3 regions of the Kineococcus sp. NPDC059986 genome follow, and region 2 is predicted to be linked to each of the others. Evidence: riboswitches for the same ligand, from Rfam matches in the RefSeq annotation. Region 2 holds a riboswitch; each other region holds the start of a gene.
The links. Region 2 has a riboswitch for S-adenosylmethionine ahead of AB0637_RS00930 (PLP-dependent transferase). Riboswitches for the same ligand answer to the same signal wherever they lie in the genome.

Region 1 (5,215 bases), on a different contig from region 2:
CGTTGTACGACAGGAACAGGCAGATGAGCAGCGCGGCCACCAGGCCCGGGGCGAGCAGCGGCAGCACGAGGCGCACGAGGCCGCCGGTGGTCGACAGCCCGTCCACCCAGCCGGCCTCCTCGATCTCCACCGGGATGCGCCGGACGAAACCGTCCAGCAGCCAGACGGCGACGGGCACGTTCGCCAGGCCGTTGACCAGGACGAGCCCGATGGCGGTGTTCGTCAGGTCCGCCTGCTTGAGCAGGTAGTACAGGGGCAGCACGGCGACGATCGGCGGCGCGCAGTAGCTCGCGAGCAGCACCGTCTGCAGCCGTTCCCCGCGCACCCCGGCGCGGGCCGTGACGTACGCGGCGGGGACCGCCACGAGCGAGGTCAGCACCGTCGCGCCGACGGCGACGACCCAGGAGTTCGCGAGCATCGTCGACAGCGGGACCGTCGAGAACGCCTTCGAGAAGTTCGACCACACGAAGACGCTGGGAAGCCAGCCGCCGTTGGCGATGTCGTCGACGCTGCGCAGCGACAGCGAGACGAGGAACAGCAGCGGCAGCAGCGCCACGAACGCGACGACCGCGAGGACGACGCGGATCCCCCCGCGGCGCAACGTCGCCGCCGGGGTCGTCGCACGCCGGGCGCTCGGAACCGTCGTCGCGCTCACTGGTCGGCCTTCACGGCGCGCGCCCGCAGCAGCGTGACGACGGTGGTCAGGACACCCACGACGAGGCCGAAGACGAGGGTCTCCGCCGCCGCCGTGCCGATCTCGTAGCTGCCGCGCATGCCCGTCCTGAAGATCTCGAAGCTGGAGACGATGGTGGAGACGCCCGGCCCGCCCTGGGTCACGACCGTCACGAGGTCGAACACCTTGAGCCCGATGACGAGTTCGAGCAGGAGCACCGAGAACACGTTCGGCGCGACGACGGGCCACACGACGTTCGTGAACGACCGGAACGCGCCGGCCCCGTCGAGGGCGGCCGCTTCGCGCAGTTCCTCGGGAACCCCGAGCAGTGCCGCGAACACGAGCAGCGTGACGAGCGGGGTCCACTGCCAGACGTGCATGACGACGAGGGCGCCGAACGCACCCACGCTGTCGCCCAACGGGTTCGCCCCGGGGAACCCCAGGGCGGAGAACAACCCGCCGAACGCGCCGCCGACGGGGGCGAGCATGAGCTTCCACGCCACCCCGACCATGACGGGCGGGGTGACGAGCGGTAGCAGGAGGACCGTCCCGACGACGCCGAAGCGCGTCCCGCGGGCGTGCAGCAGCAGGGCCAGCAGCACGCCGATCAGCGTGGCCGCGAGGGCGGCGACGACGGCGAACACGACCGACCGGACCAGGGAGCCGGCGAACGCGAGGGACCCCCACGCGTCCACGAAGTTCTCCGTCCCGGTGAACCGCTGCAGCGGTCGGGCCAGCGAGGACTTCGTCACCGCCAGCGCGACGACGAACAGCGTGGGGTAGACGAGCATGAGGGCGAGCCCGGCCAGGCTGGGCGCCGCCAGCCAGGTCGAGACGTGCCCGGGCCGGTGCCGGCCGGGGACCGCCCGCCGGCCTCCGGGAGCGGATCCGCGGCGGGGCCTCGGGACCCCGGCCCGCGTCCGTTCCCCGCGCTGTTCGTCGAGCTGCGTCATCCGAGTTCCTTCTCCCAGCTCTCCGCGGCCTTGTCGAGCGCGGCCTGCGGCGGCGTCTGCCCCTGGATCGCGAGCGCCAGCTGGTCGACGAGGTCCTGCAGCGCCTTCGGGGCGCCCTGCCGGCTCGGCCACGCCAGCGGCGTGCCGTCCAGGCCCTCGCGGATGACGTCGGTGGCCTTGCCGGCCGCCTGCGCGTACGAGTCCGCGTCGAGCACCGACTTGCGGGCCGGGTCGATGCCCGAACCGGCGGTCGAGGCGAGCAGGAGGTTGTTCTCCTTGTTCGTCGCCCACTCCACGAAGGCCGCCGCCTTGTCCTGCTGCTTCGAGGCGCTCGACACCCCGAGGCCGAAGCCCGCGTCGAGGGCCGTGCGCGGCGTCGTGTTCTTCCCGCCGACCGGCAGCGTGACGACGCCCCACTTGTCGACGATCTTCGAGCTCGACGGGTCCTGCGCCTTGAGGCCGAGGTCGGTCCAGGTGTCGAGCATGGCGCCCTGCCCGGACAGGAAGGCCGAGTTGGCCTGGTCGAAGCCCGTCTGCAGCGGCGTCGGCAGGGCGGAGGGGGAGACGTCGATGAGGTGCTGCAGCGCCGCGAGGCCCTCCTCGCCCGCGAAGGCGGGCTTGCCGTCGGAGTCCACGAGCGTCCCGCCGTAGCCCGCGAGACGGTTGATGAAGGAGCAGCCCAGGATCATCGGGACCTGCTGCCCCTCGACGATGGCGCCGTAGACCGCGCCGCCGGAGTCCTTGGTGATCTTCTCGGCGGCCGCGTCGTACTCGTCCCAGGTCTTCGGCGGCTCCACGCCGTACCGCTCGAAGACCTCGGCGTTGTAGTAGAGGACGTGGGTGTCGCCGTCGAAGGGCAGGCCGTACCGCTTGCCGTCGATGAGCGTGTACGGGTCGTAGATCGACGGGAGGAAGTCGTCCGTGCCGATCTCGCCGTTGGCGCCGATCCACTCGGTGAGGTCGACGAGGGCGTCGGCGTTCACCAGCTCGCCCAGGCCGAAGTAGAAGTAGTCGAAGACGTCGAACTCGCCGTCGCCGCCCTGCACGTCGAGGATCTGCTTGCTCGTCAGCTGGTCGTAGGGGACGGCCGTGACATCGAGCTTGCCGCCGAACTCGTCGGCGAACTTCTTCCCGAGCAGGTCCGTGAAGGCCAGCACGTGCGGCTGGTTGACCATGAGCTTGAGCGTCGCGCCCTTGAGGTCGACGGCCTTCTGCGCGGCCAGACCCGACGCGGCGGACCCCTCGCCGCAGGCCGCGAGGGTGCCGGTGGCGGCCAGGGCGCCGACCCCGAGGGCGCCGGACAGGATGCGGCGGCGGCTGGCGACGAGGCGGGCGGCGGCCGACGGGGCGGGCTGGGGCAGGGGGGTGCGACGGGGCGCGGACATGGCGGTGCTCCGGGGGTAGGCGGACGGGACGTCCGTCGGGGGGTGCGCGCGGAACGGCGCGCTCGTGCGGTGCGGGGAGGGCGGGGCGATGGCCCCGGGGACGTGCGGCGGCCGGTCAGGCTGCGGCTGACGTCCCCTGGTGCGCCGAGGAGCCCGGGCGACAGACCATCGAGGCCGTGCGCGCGAGGTCGACGTGGTAACGCCGGGTCAGACGGGTACGGCTGTGCATCGCGAGTCCTCCATCGTCCCTGGCGGGAGCACCTGCCGCTCACGCGGTGGTTGCTGTGGCGTCGTCGAGCCAGGACTCTCGGCCACTCTGGATGGTGTTGGTCGCAGCGTAGCGGACCCCCTGCCCTTCCGGGAACGTTCCGAGAGGCGCCGGCGGTGGGCGCGAGTGCGCAGGGTCACGGCGGGCGGGCTGTGCGGCACCGGGCTGTGCCACACTGAAGACGGTCGCGCGTTCCCCGACACCGGGCGGGCGGCCCGCCGTCGAGACCGTCGCCTGGTGCGTGGGTCCCGGGCAGCGCCGCGGTCTGGTGGAAGGACCTCGCTGGCGCCCCGGCCCGTTCCCCTGACGACGACCGCCGGCGGCTCCGGGGGGAGCACGCGTCGCGCGACCCCTCCGGTGCACCAGGACTTCCGTCGGGTGCGGGTCGACCCGCCCGGCGATTCCGACAAGGACGCCCGAGCGTCCGCGGGGGACGACCGGTGGCGCGGAAGCTGCGGGCGAAGCGGAGCACACCCGTGACCAGCACACCCGACGAGAACACGACGACCGACGGCGCGACGACCGCGTCCGCGACGGGCACCGGGGCGACGCGGCCCCGCCGCCGTCGCGCCGCGAGCAGGCCGGCCGGTCCGCCCGCCCACGTGGACGCGACCACCGACGAGACCACCGCCGAGAACACCAGTGACGGCGCAGCGGTCGCCGCCCCCGTGGCGGAGACCCCGGTCACCCCGGACGTCGCCAGCGAGCCCGCGCCCGAGGCGACCCCCGAGGTGACCCCGGACGCGGAGGCTCCCGCCCCGCGGCGACGGGCCCGCCGCGCCGTCCGCAAGGTCGCGGCGCCCGAGACGCCCGCCGCCGAAGCGCGCACCGAGACCCCGGCAGTCGCGGAGACCCCGGCAGTCGCGGAGACCCCGGCAGTCGCGGAGATCCCGGCAGTCGCGGAGACCGGTGCCGTCGCCGCCCCTGCCGACACCCCCGCCGAGGACGTCCCGGTGGAGGTCACCGCGCCCCCGCGTCGGCGTCGTGCGCGCAAGTCGGCCGGCACGCCGGCCCCCGTGGAGACCCCCGCCGCGGAACCCGCCGTGGAGCCGGTCGTCGCGGCCGCCGCCGACGCGCCCGTGGAGGAAGCCCCCGTCGAGGCCCCCCTCGAGGCCCCCGTCGACGCCCCGGTCGAGACCCCCGCGGAGGCGCCGACCGAGCCCTCCGACCTCATGGACGACCCGGTCCTGGTGCGCGCGGCCGGCTTCGCCCGCGGCGCCCGCCGCCGGGACGCGGTCGCCGAGACCACCCCCGAGCGGACCACCGACGCCGCGGCCCGCGCGACGGCTCTCTTCTTCCAGGCCCCGGACGCCGAGACCCCCTCGCGTCGCCGTCGCGCCTCCGCCCCCGCGGGCCCGCCGCCCGCGGCCCGTGCGGACGAGCACGGCGACCAGGTCGACGAGGTCGACGACCTCGAGGACACCACCCACGACGTGCGCTCGCGCGACGACGAGGTGCTCGACAGCCTGCGCGACCTGCGTCGTTCCCGTGGTGTGCGCCGCCCGCAGACCGAGGACGCCGACGAGGCGGACGACGACGAGGACGCCGAGGACCAGAACGAGGACGACGAGTCCGACGAGGACGACGACGACACGCGCGACGAGGACGGTGGCGCACCGCGCCGTCGTCGTCGCCGCGGGGGCCGCGGCCGTCGCAGCCGCGGCCGCGACGGCGGGGACGAGCGCGACGACCCGGACGCCGAGGACTCCACCACCGACGGCGGCTCCGCCGAGGACGACGAGGACTCCGACGACGCGGCCGAAGGCTCCGAGGACGGCGACGAGCAGTCCGGCTCCTCGCGCCGCCGTCGCCGTCGTCGCCGTCGCGGGGGCTCCGGCGAGTCCGAGGACGTCGCCGGCGACGACCCGCCGAACACCGTCACCCGCGTCCGCGAACCGCGCCGTCCGCGCAGCACGGCCGCCGCGAGCACTCCTGG
Region 2 (5,215 bases):
CGGGCCTTGCGCGCCAGCAGTTCCCGCAACGGCGCGTCCGGCGTCCCGCCCCGCAGCGCCGCGATCGTCCCGCGCGAGACGTGGTCACCGAACACGGTGGGGTCCAGCGGCCGGCCCAGCGGCAGCACCGTGAGGTCGGTCTCGAGGTCGCTGGACCAGTGCAGCGCGACCTCGCGCAGCACGTCGTCGGACGGGGTCCGCGAGGCCGCCACGATCCGGTCCGCCTCCTCCCGGCTGCTCACGAGCTCGGGTTTGACGACGAACAGCACCCGCAGGTCGTCGGCCTTGCGCCCGGACGCCGCGGCGGCCTCGAGGACCCGCGCCCGGTAGGCGCGGACCTGCGCGACGTCGAGGGGGGCCAGGGCGAGCTGCACGTCCGAGCGGGACCCCGCGAACGCGAGCCCCCGCGGCGATCCCCCGGGGGAGACCAGCAGGGGTTCGCCGCCGGCGAAGGGCAGCGCGTTGAGCGGACCGTCGAGCGCGAAGTGCTCACCGCGGTGCTGGAAGGCGTCGATCCGCGACCCGTCGGCGAACCGGCCCGTGACGGGGTCGGTGACGAGCGCACTCTCGTCCCAGCTGTGCCACAACCGGCGGACGACGTCGATCCACTCCTCCGCCCGGTCGTAGGCGACGTCGTGCGCGACGGGTTCGCGACCGACGTGCCGGGCGCTGCCCACGTCCGTGACGAGGTTGAGCCCGAACCGGTCCCCCGACAGGTGCTGCAGGGTCGCGGCCTGCCGCGCGGCGAGGTAGGGCGGGGTGATCCCGGCGTTCACGGTGGGGACGATCCCGAGGTGGGTCGTCGCCGCGAACAGGTAGGGCGCGAGCAGCAGGGGGTCGTGCTTGGGTCCCCCGTAGGCCGCCCGCACCCGCAGGTCCAACGTCGCCGGGTTCCCCAGCGACACCGCGTCCTCGACGACGACGAGGTCGAACCCGGCCCGTTCGAGGTCGCGGACCGCGTGGGCGTAGAGGTCCGGACGCGTCCAGTCGTCGTTCCACGCCTGGTAGTCCCGGCCCCAACCCTGCGGGCCGAAACCCCGGGAGAAGAAGTACCCGAAGTGCTGCGGCCGGCCCATCAGGCGCCCACCTCCGCCAGCTCCTCGGCGCGCGCGGTTCCGCGTGTCGCGGCGAGCGCCCGTTCGAGGTCGGCGACGAGGTCGGTGGGTTCCTCCAGCCCGATCGACAACCGCAGCAGCCCGGGCCAGATCCCCGTCTGCAGGCGTTCGGCCTCGGTGCGGTGGGCGTGCGTCGTGCTGGCCGGGTGGATGACGAGCGAGCGCACGTCCCCCACGTGGGTCATGCGCGTGAACAGCTGCACGGCGTCCACGAACCGTCGAGCCGCAGGCCGACCCCCGGCGAGCGTCACCGAGAACACCGCGCCGCACCCCCGCGGCAGCAGGGTCCGGGCCACGTCGTGCGAGGGGTGGTCGGGCAGGGCCGCGTGGTCGACGGAGACCACCTCCGGACGCTGCCGCAACCACCGCGCGAGCTGCTCCGCCGTGGCGCTCTGACGGGCGACCCGCAGGGACAGCGTCTCCAGCCCCTGCTGGACGAGGAACGCGTTGAACGGGGAGATCGCCGGTCCCATCCGGGAGGCCACGACACCGCGCGTGTGCTCGACGTAGGCGCGCTGCGGACCGTACCGGTCGACCCAGCTGACGCCGCCCAGCACCGCGGCCGGTGACGTGAGGTGCGCGGAACCGCTCCAGTCGAACCCCGCACCGGTGACGACGGCACCCCCGAGCGCGGCACCGTGACCGGCGAGGAACTTGCTCGCGGAGTGCACGACGACGTCCGCACCGTGCTCCAGCGGCCGCAGCAGGTAGGGCGTGGCGAAGGTGTTGTCGACGACGACGGGGACGCCGTGGCGGTGGGCGACGGCCGCCACCGCGGGCAGGTCGAGGACGGTGTTCTTGGGGTTGGCGACCGACTCGGCGAAGAACGCCCGGGTCGTGGGGCGCACGAGGCGTTCCCAGTCCTGCGGTCCCGCGGCGAAGTCGACGGTGATCCCGAGCCGGGCGAAGTTCTCCAGGAACAACCCCCGGGACCCCTCGTAGAGGTCGGCGGCGGCCACCAGGTGGTCACCCGCCCCGAGGATCCCGAGCAGGGCCACCGTCAGGGCCGCCTGACCCGTGCCGAGCAGGATCGCGTCGGTGCCGCCCTCGAGGACGGCGAGGCGGCGTTCGACCGCGGCCGTCGTCGGGTTCCCCATGCGGGTGTAGACGTACCCGTCGTCCTCGCCGGCGAACCGGGCCCGGGCCTGCTCGAAGTCGTCGAAGACGAATCCCGCGGTCAGGTGGACGGGGGTGACCCGCGCGCCGGTGACCGGGTCGGGTTCGGCGCCGGCGTGGACCTGCTGGGTGGCGAAGGACAGGGAGGTGTTCGGGACGTGCGGCATCGAGGGACCTTCCGGGGGCTGGCGTGGGGAGACGTCGGGGCGGTCAGGCCCGACAGGTCATCCCGGCACTGCGCAGCAGGTCGATCACGAGACGTCGCGTCAGCGGTGCGTGCTCCATCGGTGGTCCTCTCCCATCGGTCCTGGCGGGAGCACCGACCCCGGCGGGGCGGTTGCTGCGGCGTCGACGAGCCAGGTCTCTCGGCCGCTCTGGATGGCACATCCAGTGGAGGGCACGGGGGCCCGGGCTGTCAAGCGCTCCACACGGCCGGGGTAGCGTGCGGCGGCGTGATCCTCACGGCGATGCTCTTCTACCCCGGCGGCGAGCACCTCACGAGCTGGCGACTGCCCGGCGGCCGGCCCGCCGACTACCTCTCGGTCGGCTACTACGAGGACTTCGCGCGCACGGCGGAACGGGCCGGCTTCGCCGCGGTCTTCTACGCCGACGAGCTCTACGTGTGGGACCGGTTCCCCTCCGGTGTCGAGCACGTGGCGAACCTGCGACCCGAACCGTTCGGGCTGCTCGGGGCGCTGACGCGGTGCACGGAGCGCATCGGTCTGGTGGCGACGGTGTCCACGACGTACAACGAACCGTTCCACACCGCCCGGCAGGTGGGTTCCCTGGACTTCCTCAGCTCCGGCCGCGCGGGCTGGAACCTCGTGACGTCCGCGAGCGACGAGGAGGCGCGCAACTTCGGCCTGGAGCGCAACCTCGACCACGCGGCGCGGTACCGGCGCGGCGCGGAGTTCGTCGAGGTGGTCCACGGGTTGTGGGACAGCTGGGACGACGGCGCCGTCGCCCCGGACGCGGCGAGCGGCCGGTACGCCGACCCGGCCGGGATGCACGTCCTGGACCACGAGGGCGAGTTCTTCCGCGTGCGCGGTCCCCTGAACCTGCCCCGGCCGCCGCAGGGCCGGCCGGTCCTGTTCCAGGCGGGGTCGTCCGAGGACGGCCGCCGGCTGGCGGGACGGCACGCCGAGGCGGTCTTCGTCCCGGGCTCGGCGCCGTTGCCCGGAGCGCAACGGCTGTACGAGGACTACAAGGGGCGGGCCGTCGCCGCCGGTCGCGCGCGGTCGGACCTGCTGGTCCTGCCGGCGCTGTCCCCCGTCCTCGGCGCCACCAGCGCACAGGCCCGGGAACGGGTGGACGAGATCGAGGCCCTCACCCCGGACCGGCTGAGCCTGGACTGGTTGTCCCACCACCTCGGGGTCGACCTGTCCGACCGGCCCCTCGACGAGGAGTTCCGCTTCGACTTCGCGGGCGGCTCGAACCAGGTGCAGACCGTCTACGAGGGCATCCGCAAGCTCGTGGACCGCGACCGGTTCACGCTGCGCGAGCTGTACCGCGCCATGCTGCGCCGACGGTTCCTGCCCGGGACCCCCGAGGAGGTCGCGGACTGGATGACCGAGCGGTTCACCTCCGGTGCGGCCGACGGGTTCACCCTCGCGTTCTCCTCCGTCCCGCGGGGGCTGGAGGAGTTCGCCGACGAGGTCGTCCCGCTGCTGGTGCGCCGCGGTGTGCTCGCCCCGGAACTGCGGGCCGCGACGCTGCGGGGGAACCTGGGTCTGCCGGTCCCCCGCAGCCGCTGGGCCTGAGTCAGGCCCCGAGCTCGGCCAGCCGTGGGACGACCGCCTCGCCGAAGCGCCGGACGCTGCCGGGCTCGAAGTATCCACGGAACCCGCCGTGGACGTGGGTGACCCCGAGGGCCGCGAAACCGCGGCACTGCTCGACGAACCCGTCGAGGTCGGCCGGGTCGGCGACCGTCATGACGGTCTTCTCGATCTCGTCGTAGTCGCGGCCGAGGTCGTCGCAGTGCCGCTTGAGGACGTCGAGCTTGTGCGCGATGTCGTCGTGCCCGAAGAGGTTGCACGCGTCGCCGTACTGGGCGACGAGGCGCAGCGTCTTGCGCTCGCCCCCGCCGCCGATGAGGATCGGCGGGTGCGGCCGGCGCAGGGGCTGCGGGCTGTTGAGCGTGCGGCCCAGCGTGTAGTGCGTGCCCTCGAAGGGTTCCTCGGAGTCCGACCACATCTGACGGCAGATCCGCAACGTCTCCTCCAGCCGCTCGAAGCGTTCGGCGGTCGAGGGGAACGGCAGCCCGAGCCCCGTGGCCTCCTGCTCGAACCACGCCGCGCCGATGCCGAGCCAGGCGCGACCGCCGGACAGGACGTCGAGGGTCGTGACGAGCTTGGCGAGCACCCCCGGTTCCCGGTAGGTGACCGCGGTGACCCAGGCGAGCAGTTCGACGCGCTCGGTGCGGGCCGCGATGAACCCCAGCGTCGTGTACGCCTCGAGCATGGCGCGTTCGGCGTCGCCGATCGGCGGGATCTGCCACAGGTGGTCCATGACGCTGACGGAGCGGAACCCGGACTCCTCGGCCTCGGTGACGACGCGGACGAGGTCCTCGCGCAGGGTGGCCGGGCCGCCGGGGTTGGTGAAGTCGGAGACGTGCAGACCGATGTGCATTCCGGGCTCCTCGCGCGCGGTGGGCAGGTCCTCCGGACGCTACGCCCGGCCCTCAGCGCAGGCGCACGCGGATGGGACCCTTCGCGGTCGAGGGGTCTACGACGTGACCGCCCTGGGTGATCTCGGCCTCCCCCGCGGCCACGAGCCGCCGTGCAGCGGACCGCGCCGGTTCCATGAGGTCCCGCCAGTCCTCGCCGCCCACGGCGCGGGCCACCTCGCTGGGGCACACCGTCTTCGAACGGCCGCGTTCGTCGAGCAACCGCCGCAGCGTCGTCTCGAGGTCGGCGTCGACGCCGCCGGCGGACCTGGCCCGGCGGCGGCAGGCGTCGGAGCAGTACTTCACCCCGTCCCAGTCG
Region 3 (5,215 bases), on a different contig from region 2:
GCCCACGAGGCTCCCCGCACCGGCGAAGGGCCGCGGCCCAGCAGCGAGCCGCTGGCCTGAGCGGCGTGCGCCCCGGGGTCACCGGCGGGTGGCGGTCAGGGGGGCGAGGAACGTCTCGGGTGCCGGTCGGGCGTCCGACACCGGCCCCCAGTGGCCGTCGACGACCCCGTAGGTGAGCTCCGGACCGGTCGTCAGGTACTGCCGCAGGGCCCGCAGCAGGCGGTCGACGTCGGCGGACGACGTGCCCACCCCGGTCGAGACGCGCAGACCTCCCGCGCCCAGCCCCAGGGCGTCGGCGAAGCGGTGTGCGCAGAACCGGCCGTCCCGAACCCCCGTGCCGTGCTCGGCGGACAGGTACGCGGCGACCTGCGAGGCGGGGTGACCCGGGACGGTGAAGGTCACGACAGCGACGGCGTCGCGGGGGTGCGGTCGCACGACCTCGACCCCGGGCAGGGCGGTCAGCCCGTCCACGAGCCGGGCGCGCAGCTGCGCCTCGTGGGTCTCCAGGGCCCCGACGGGGAGCGCCGCCAGCGTCCTGCACGCCTGGGCGAGGGCGACCGCGCCGACCACGTTGGGTGAACCCGCCTCGTGCCGGTCGGGGCCGTCCGCCCACGCCACCCCGTCCGCGCTCACGTCCAGCGTCGCGCCCCCGCCGGCCAGGTAGGGGTCGGCCGCGTCCAGCCAGTCCCGGCGACCGACGAGGGCCCCGCTGCCGAAGGGCGCGTACAGCTTGTGGCCGGACAGGGCCAGGTAGTCGATCCCGTCGCGCGCCAGGTCCACCCGCCGGTGCGGCACGAGCTGCGCGCCGTCCACCGCGGTGCGGGCTCCGGCGTCGCGGGCCGCCCGCGCCAGCCGCCGCAGCGGCAGGACCTCCCCCGTGACGTTGGAGGCCCCCGTGACGGCCAGCAGCCCGTAGCGGCCGGTCGCGAGTTCGGCCGCCAGCAGGTCCGCCGTCTCCTCCGCGTCGGCCCCGCCGCGCACGACCGTGGTCCGCGCCGACCGCTGCCAGGACAGCAGGTTGGCGTGGTGCTCGACGTCGGCGACCAGCACCCGGGTCCCCGCGGGGACGGCCTTGGCCAGCAGGTCGAGGGCGTCGGTGGTGCTCCTCGTGAGGACGACGACGTCGTCGGGGCGGGCGCCCACGAACCGGCCGACCTCGGCGCGGGCCTGCTCGAAGAGGGCGGTCGAGACGCGGGACAGGTACCCGGCGCCGCGGTGCACGCTCGCGTAGTGCGGCAGCACCTGGGCGACCCGGTCGGCGACGGCGCGCAACGCCGGGGCGCTCGCCGCGTTGTCGAGGTTCACGTAGGTCGAGGTGCCGCCGGTGGCGAGGGGGACCGGGGTGTCGGCGCCGACGACGGGGAGCAGCGGGTCGACCGGACCGGGGCGGCGACAGGAGGGTCGGAAGGGGGAGAGGGTGCTGGTGCTCACGCAGGAACTCCTGGGAGAGGGGGACCCTGCCGGGAGAACCGGGTCGCCCGGCGAGGTCCGCGCTTGCCGGCTCCACCACGGAACCGGCCAGGTCGTCACCCGGGGCACCCCACCGCGGAGGAGGGTTGCCGGCCAGCGAGCCGGGGCTTGTCGCTGGCGCTCATGACCTGTGCAGGAGCCTGCCACGAGGATCCCGAACGATCAACATCGGTGTGTCGGCGGCCTTCCTTGAGCCCGTCCTGCGCCGCCCGGGTGGTCGTTCCCGGACCACTTGTGGAGCCGAGCGAAGTGCCTCTATGGTCGGAGCACACCATCCAGAGCGGCCGAGAGTCCTGGCTCGACGACGCCGCAGCAACCCCCCGAGCCCGGGCGAGGGTGCTAACGCCAGGCCGATGGAGCCCGTGATGCGCAACACCGATGTCGAACCGACCCCGCGACCCTGTGCGGGACCGGCGCGATGACGCTCGCCCCCCTCGTCGCCGGTGCGGCGGGGCGGCCGACGCTCAGTTTCGAACTCTTCCCGCCGAGGACGGCGGACGGGCGGGATGCGCTGTGGCGCAGACTGTCCGACCTCCTGGCCACCGGACCGGACTTCGTCTCGGTGACCTTCGGGGCGGCCGGTGCCACCCGGGGTCCGAGCCGTGACCTGCTGGCCCACGTCCTGAGTTCCACGGCGGTGCCCGCCATGGCGCACCTGACGTGCGTGGGTTCCTCCCGCCGCGAGGTCGTCGACCTGGCGTGCGAGTTCTTCGACGCCGGCGTCCGGAACGTCCTCGCCCTGCGCGGGGACCCGCCGTGCGGGGCGGGGGAGTTCACCCCCCACCCCGACGGCGTCGCGACGGCCCGCGACCTCGTCGAACTCCTCCAGGTCGCCGACCGGCGGCGCCTCGCGCTGCGGGGTGGGCGTCTCCCCGTCGACGTCCCCCCGCTCAGCCTCGCCGTCGCGGCCTTCCCGCGGGACCGCGACGAGCACGAACTCGCGGTCCTGCGCGCCAAGCAGGACGCCGGCGCGCAGTTCGCCGTCTGCCAGGTCGGCTGGTCCGCCCGGGAGTACGGGACGTTCCTCTCCCGGGCCCGGGCCGCGGGGATCACGATGCCCCTGCTGCCCGGGCTGGCGGTGACCCACGAACTGCGCCGGCTCGAACGGATCGGCGAGCTGACCGGTGTCCCCGCACCGCGGGAACTGCTCGCGGCCCTGGACTCCGGCGACGAACGCGTCCGTCGCCGAGCGGCCACGGCGTTCACCTCCGGGCTCGCCCGCGACCTGCTCGCCGTCGGCGCACCCGGCCTGCACCTCTACACCTTCAACGCGGTCGAGCCCGTCCTCGACCTGCTCGACGACCTGCGCGACCACCTGCGCGACCACACGACCACGACCCGTCCCGCCGAACGCCGCGTCCGCGCGGTAGGAGGAGCCCTCCGATGAGCCAGCACCCGACCACCGACCAGCCGGCGTGGACCGCGACCGTCCTCGGCTACCCCCGCATCGGCCCCGACCGCGAGACGAAGAGGGCGCTGGAGGCCCTGTGGGCCGGGCGTGCCGACCTCGCCGCGACGGAGACGGCCCTGGCGGCCGTGCGGGCGGCGACGGTCCGGCGGCTGAACGCGCTGGGCCTGCCCGCCCACGACGCCTCCATCCCGTCCTCGTTCTCCGCCTACGACCAGGTCCTCGACACGGCCGTCGCCGTGGGTGCTGTTCCGGAACGGTTCGCCGACCTCGTCGCGGCCGACGGACGGGTGGACCTGCAGGCCTACTCGACGATCGCCCGGGGGCGCGGCGCGCTGGCCCCGCTGGAGATGACGAAGTGGTTCGACACGAACTACCACTACCTCGTCCCCGAGATCGGCCCGGGCACCGCGTTCCGGTTCGCCGACGACCGCGGCGTCCGGGAGTTCGCCGAGGCCCTCGCGGACGGGTTCCTCACGCGTCCCGTCCTCGTCGGTCCGGTCACGTTCCTGCTGCTGGCCAAGGCGTCCGACGACAGCCCGGCCGGGTTCTCCCCGCTGTCGCGGCTCGAGGACCTGCTGGGTGCCTACGAGCAGCTGCTCGCCGCCTACGCCGCGGCGGGGGCGACCTGGGTCCAGCTCGACGAACCGGGGCTGGTGAGCGACTCCGCCACGGCCGGTGTCGACGGGCTCGACGAGCTGGTCCGCGCCACCTACGAGCGGCTCGCGGCGGTCCCGTCCCGTCCGCGGCTGCTGGTCGCCACGCCCTACGGGGACGCGCACGGGTTCCTGGGGGCGTTGAGCGCGGTGGAGGGGATCGCGCTCGACCTCGTCAAGGGCTCCGTGCCCGCGGACGGTTCCGCGCTGGCCGGCAAGACCGTCGTCGCGGGCGTCGTCGACGGGCACAACGTCTGGCGCGGTGACCTCGAGCACGCGCTGGCGACACTGCGTTCCCTGCAGGACGGGCCCGCCCACGTCGTCGCGGGGACGTCGACCTCGCTCCTGCACGTGCCGCACGACGTGGACCGCGAGACGGCGCTGCCGGAACGACTGCGCAGCTGGCTGGCGTTCGCCGACCAGAAGGTCGCCGAGGTGGTGCTGCTGGGCCGGGCGCTCGCCGACCCCGCGGCCGCAGGAGTCGCGCAGGGGCTGGCGGCGTCGGCCGCGGCCCGCGCCGACCGGCTCGGCGCGCCCGGAGTCGTGCGGCCCGACGTGCGGGAACGACTCGCGAGGCTGACCCCGGAGGCGTTCCGCCGCAGCGACTACGCCGTCCGCCGTGCGGCGCAGGAGGTGGCGCTCGGGCTGCCCCTGCTGCCGACGACCACCATCGGCTCGTTCCCGCAGACGCCGGAGATCCGGCGGGCGCGGGCGGCCTGGAGCCGCGGCGAACTCGGTCAGGAGGCCTACGAGGAGTTCCTGCGCGCCGAGATCGACCGCGTGGTGCAGCTGCAGGAGGAGCTGGGGCTCGACGTCGTCGTGCACGGCGAACCCGAGCGCAACGACATGGTCCAGTACTTCGCCGAGCAGCTCGACGGGTTCGCCGTCACCGAGCACGGCTGGGTGCAGTCGTACGGTTCGCGCGGGGTGCGACCGCCGATCCTGTGGGGCGACGTGACCCGTCCTGCGCCCATCACGGTGCCGTGGAGCACGTACACCGCCGGGCGCACGGCCAAACCCGTCAAGGGGATGCTGACCGGTCCGGTGACGATCCTGGCCTGGTCGTTCGTCCGGGACGACCAGCCGCTGGGGGACACCGCGAAGCAGGTCGCCCTGGCGCTGCGCGACGAGGTCGCCGACCTCGAGGCGGCCGGCATCGGGATCGTCCAGGTCGACGAACCCGCGCTGCGTGAACTGCTGCCCCTGGCCGCGGCCGACCAGCCCGCGTACCTGGACTGGTCCGTCGCCTCCTTCCGGCTCGCCACCGCGGGGGCGGTCGACACCACGCAGGTGCACACCCACCTGTGCTACTCGGAGTTCGGCGAGGTCATCGACGCCATCGACGGCCTCGACGCGGACGTCACGAGCATCGAGGCGGCACGATCGCGGATGGAGGTGCTCGAGGACATCGCCCGGGCGGGTTTCGCCCGCGGCATCGGTCCCGGCGTCTACGACATCCACTCCCCGCGGGTCCCCTCCGTCGAGGAGGTCGTCGGCCTGCTGCGGGCGGCCGTCGCGTCCGTCCCCGCGCGCCAGGTCTGGGTGAACCCCGACTGCGGGCTCAAGACGCGCGGGTACGCCGAGACGACGGAGTCGCTCCGGAACCTCGTCGAGGCGGCGCGCACCGTGCGGTCCGAACTGCCGGTGGCGAGCCCCGTCGCGGGCTGATCCGCACCGTCCG

Region 1: linked by a shared signal. The riboswitch ahead of AB0637_RS07525 (sugar ABC transporter substrate-binding protein) and the one ahead of AB0637_RS00930 (PLP-dependent transferase) in region 2 are both predicted to bind S-adenosylmethionine.
Region 3: linked by a shared signal. The riboswitch ahead of AB0637_RS10050 (aminotransferase class V-fold PLP-dependent enzyme) and the one ahead of AB0637_RS00930 (PLP-dependent transferase) in region 2 are both predicted to bind S-adenosylmethionine.

The regions. Positions count from the first base shown of each region.
Region 1 covers NZ_JBFBND010000007.1:47,786-53,000, reverse strand. Annotated here, with positions in the region: gene AB0637_RS07535 (carbohydrate ABC transporter permease) at 1-655, opposite strand, end outside; gene AB0637_RS07530 (sugar ABC transporter permease) at 652-1,626, opposite strand; gene AB0637_RS07525 (sugar ABC transporter substrate-binding protein) at 1,623-3,011, opposite strand; SAM riboswitch class I at 3,248-3,338, opposite strand; gene AB0637_RS07520 (Rne/Rng family ribonuclease) at 3,756-5,215, shown strand, end outside.
Region 2 covers NZ_JBFBND010000001.1:199,905-205,119, forward strand. Annotated here, with positions in the region: gene AB0637_RS00925 (LLM class flavin-dependent oxidoreductase) at 1-1,076, opposite strand, end outside; gene AB0637_RS00930 (PLP-dependent transferase) at 1,076-2,398, opposite strand; SAM riboswitch class I at 2,510-2,616, opposite strand; gene AB0637_RS00935 (NtaA/DmoA family FMN-dependent monooxygenase) at 2,684-3,991, shown strand; gene AB0637_RS00940 (LLM class F420-dependent oxidoreductase) at 3,993-4,859, opposite strand; gene AB0637_RS00945 (DUF2256 and DUF3253 domain-containing protein) at 4,912-5,215, opposite strand, start outside.
Region 3 covers NZ_JBFBND010000010.1:92,739-97,953, forward strand. Annotated here, with positions in the region: gene AB0637_RS10045 (hypothetical protein) at 1-60, shown strand, start outside; gene AB0637_RS10050 (aminotransferase class V-fold PLP-dependent enzyme) at 79-1,431, opposite strand; SAM riboswitch class IV at 1,486-1,599, opposite strand; SAM riboswitch class I at 1,739-1,830, shown strand; gene AB0637_RS10055 (methylenetetrahydrofolate reductase) at 1,889-2,857, shown strand; gene metE (5-methyltetrahydropteroyltriglutamate--homocysteine S-methyltransferase) at 2,854-5,202, shown strand.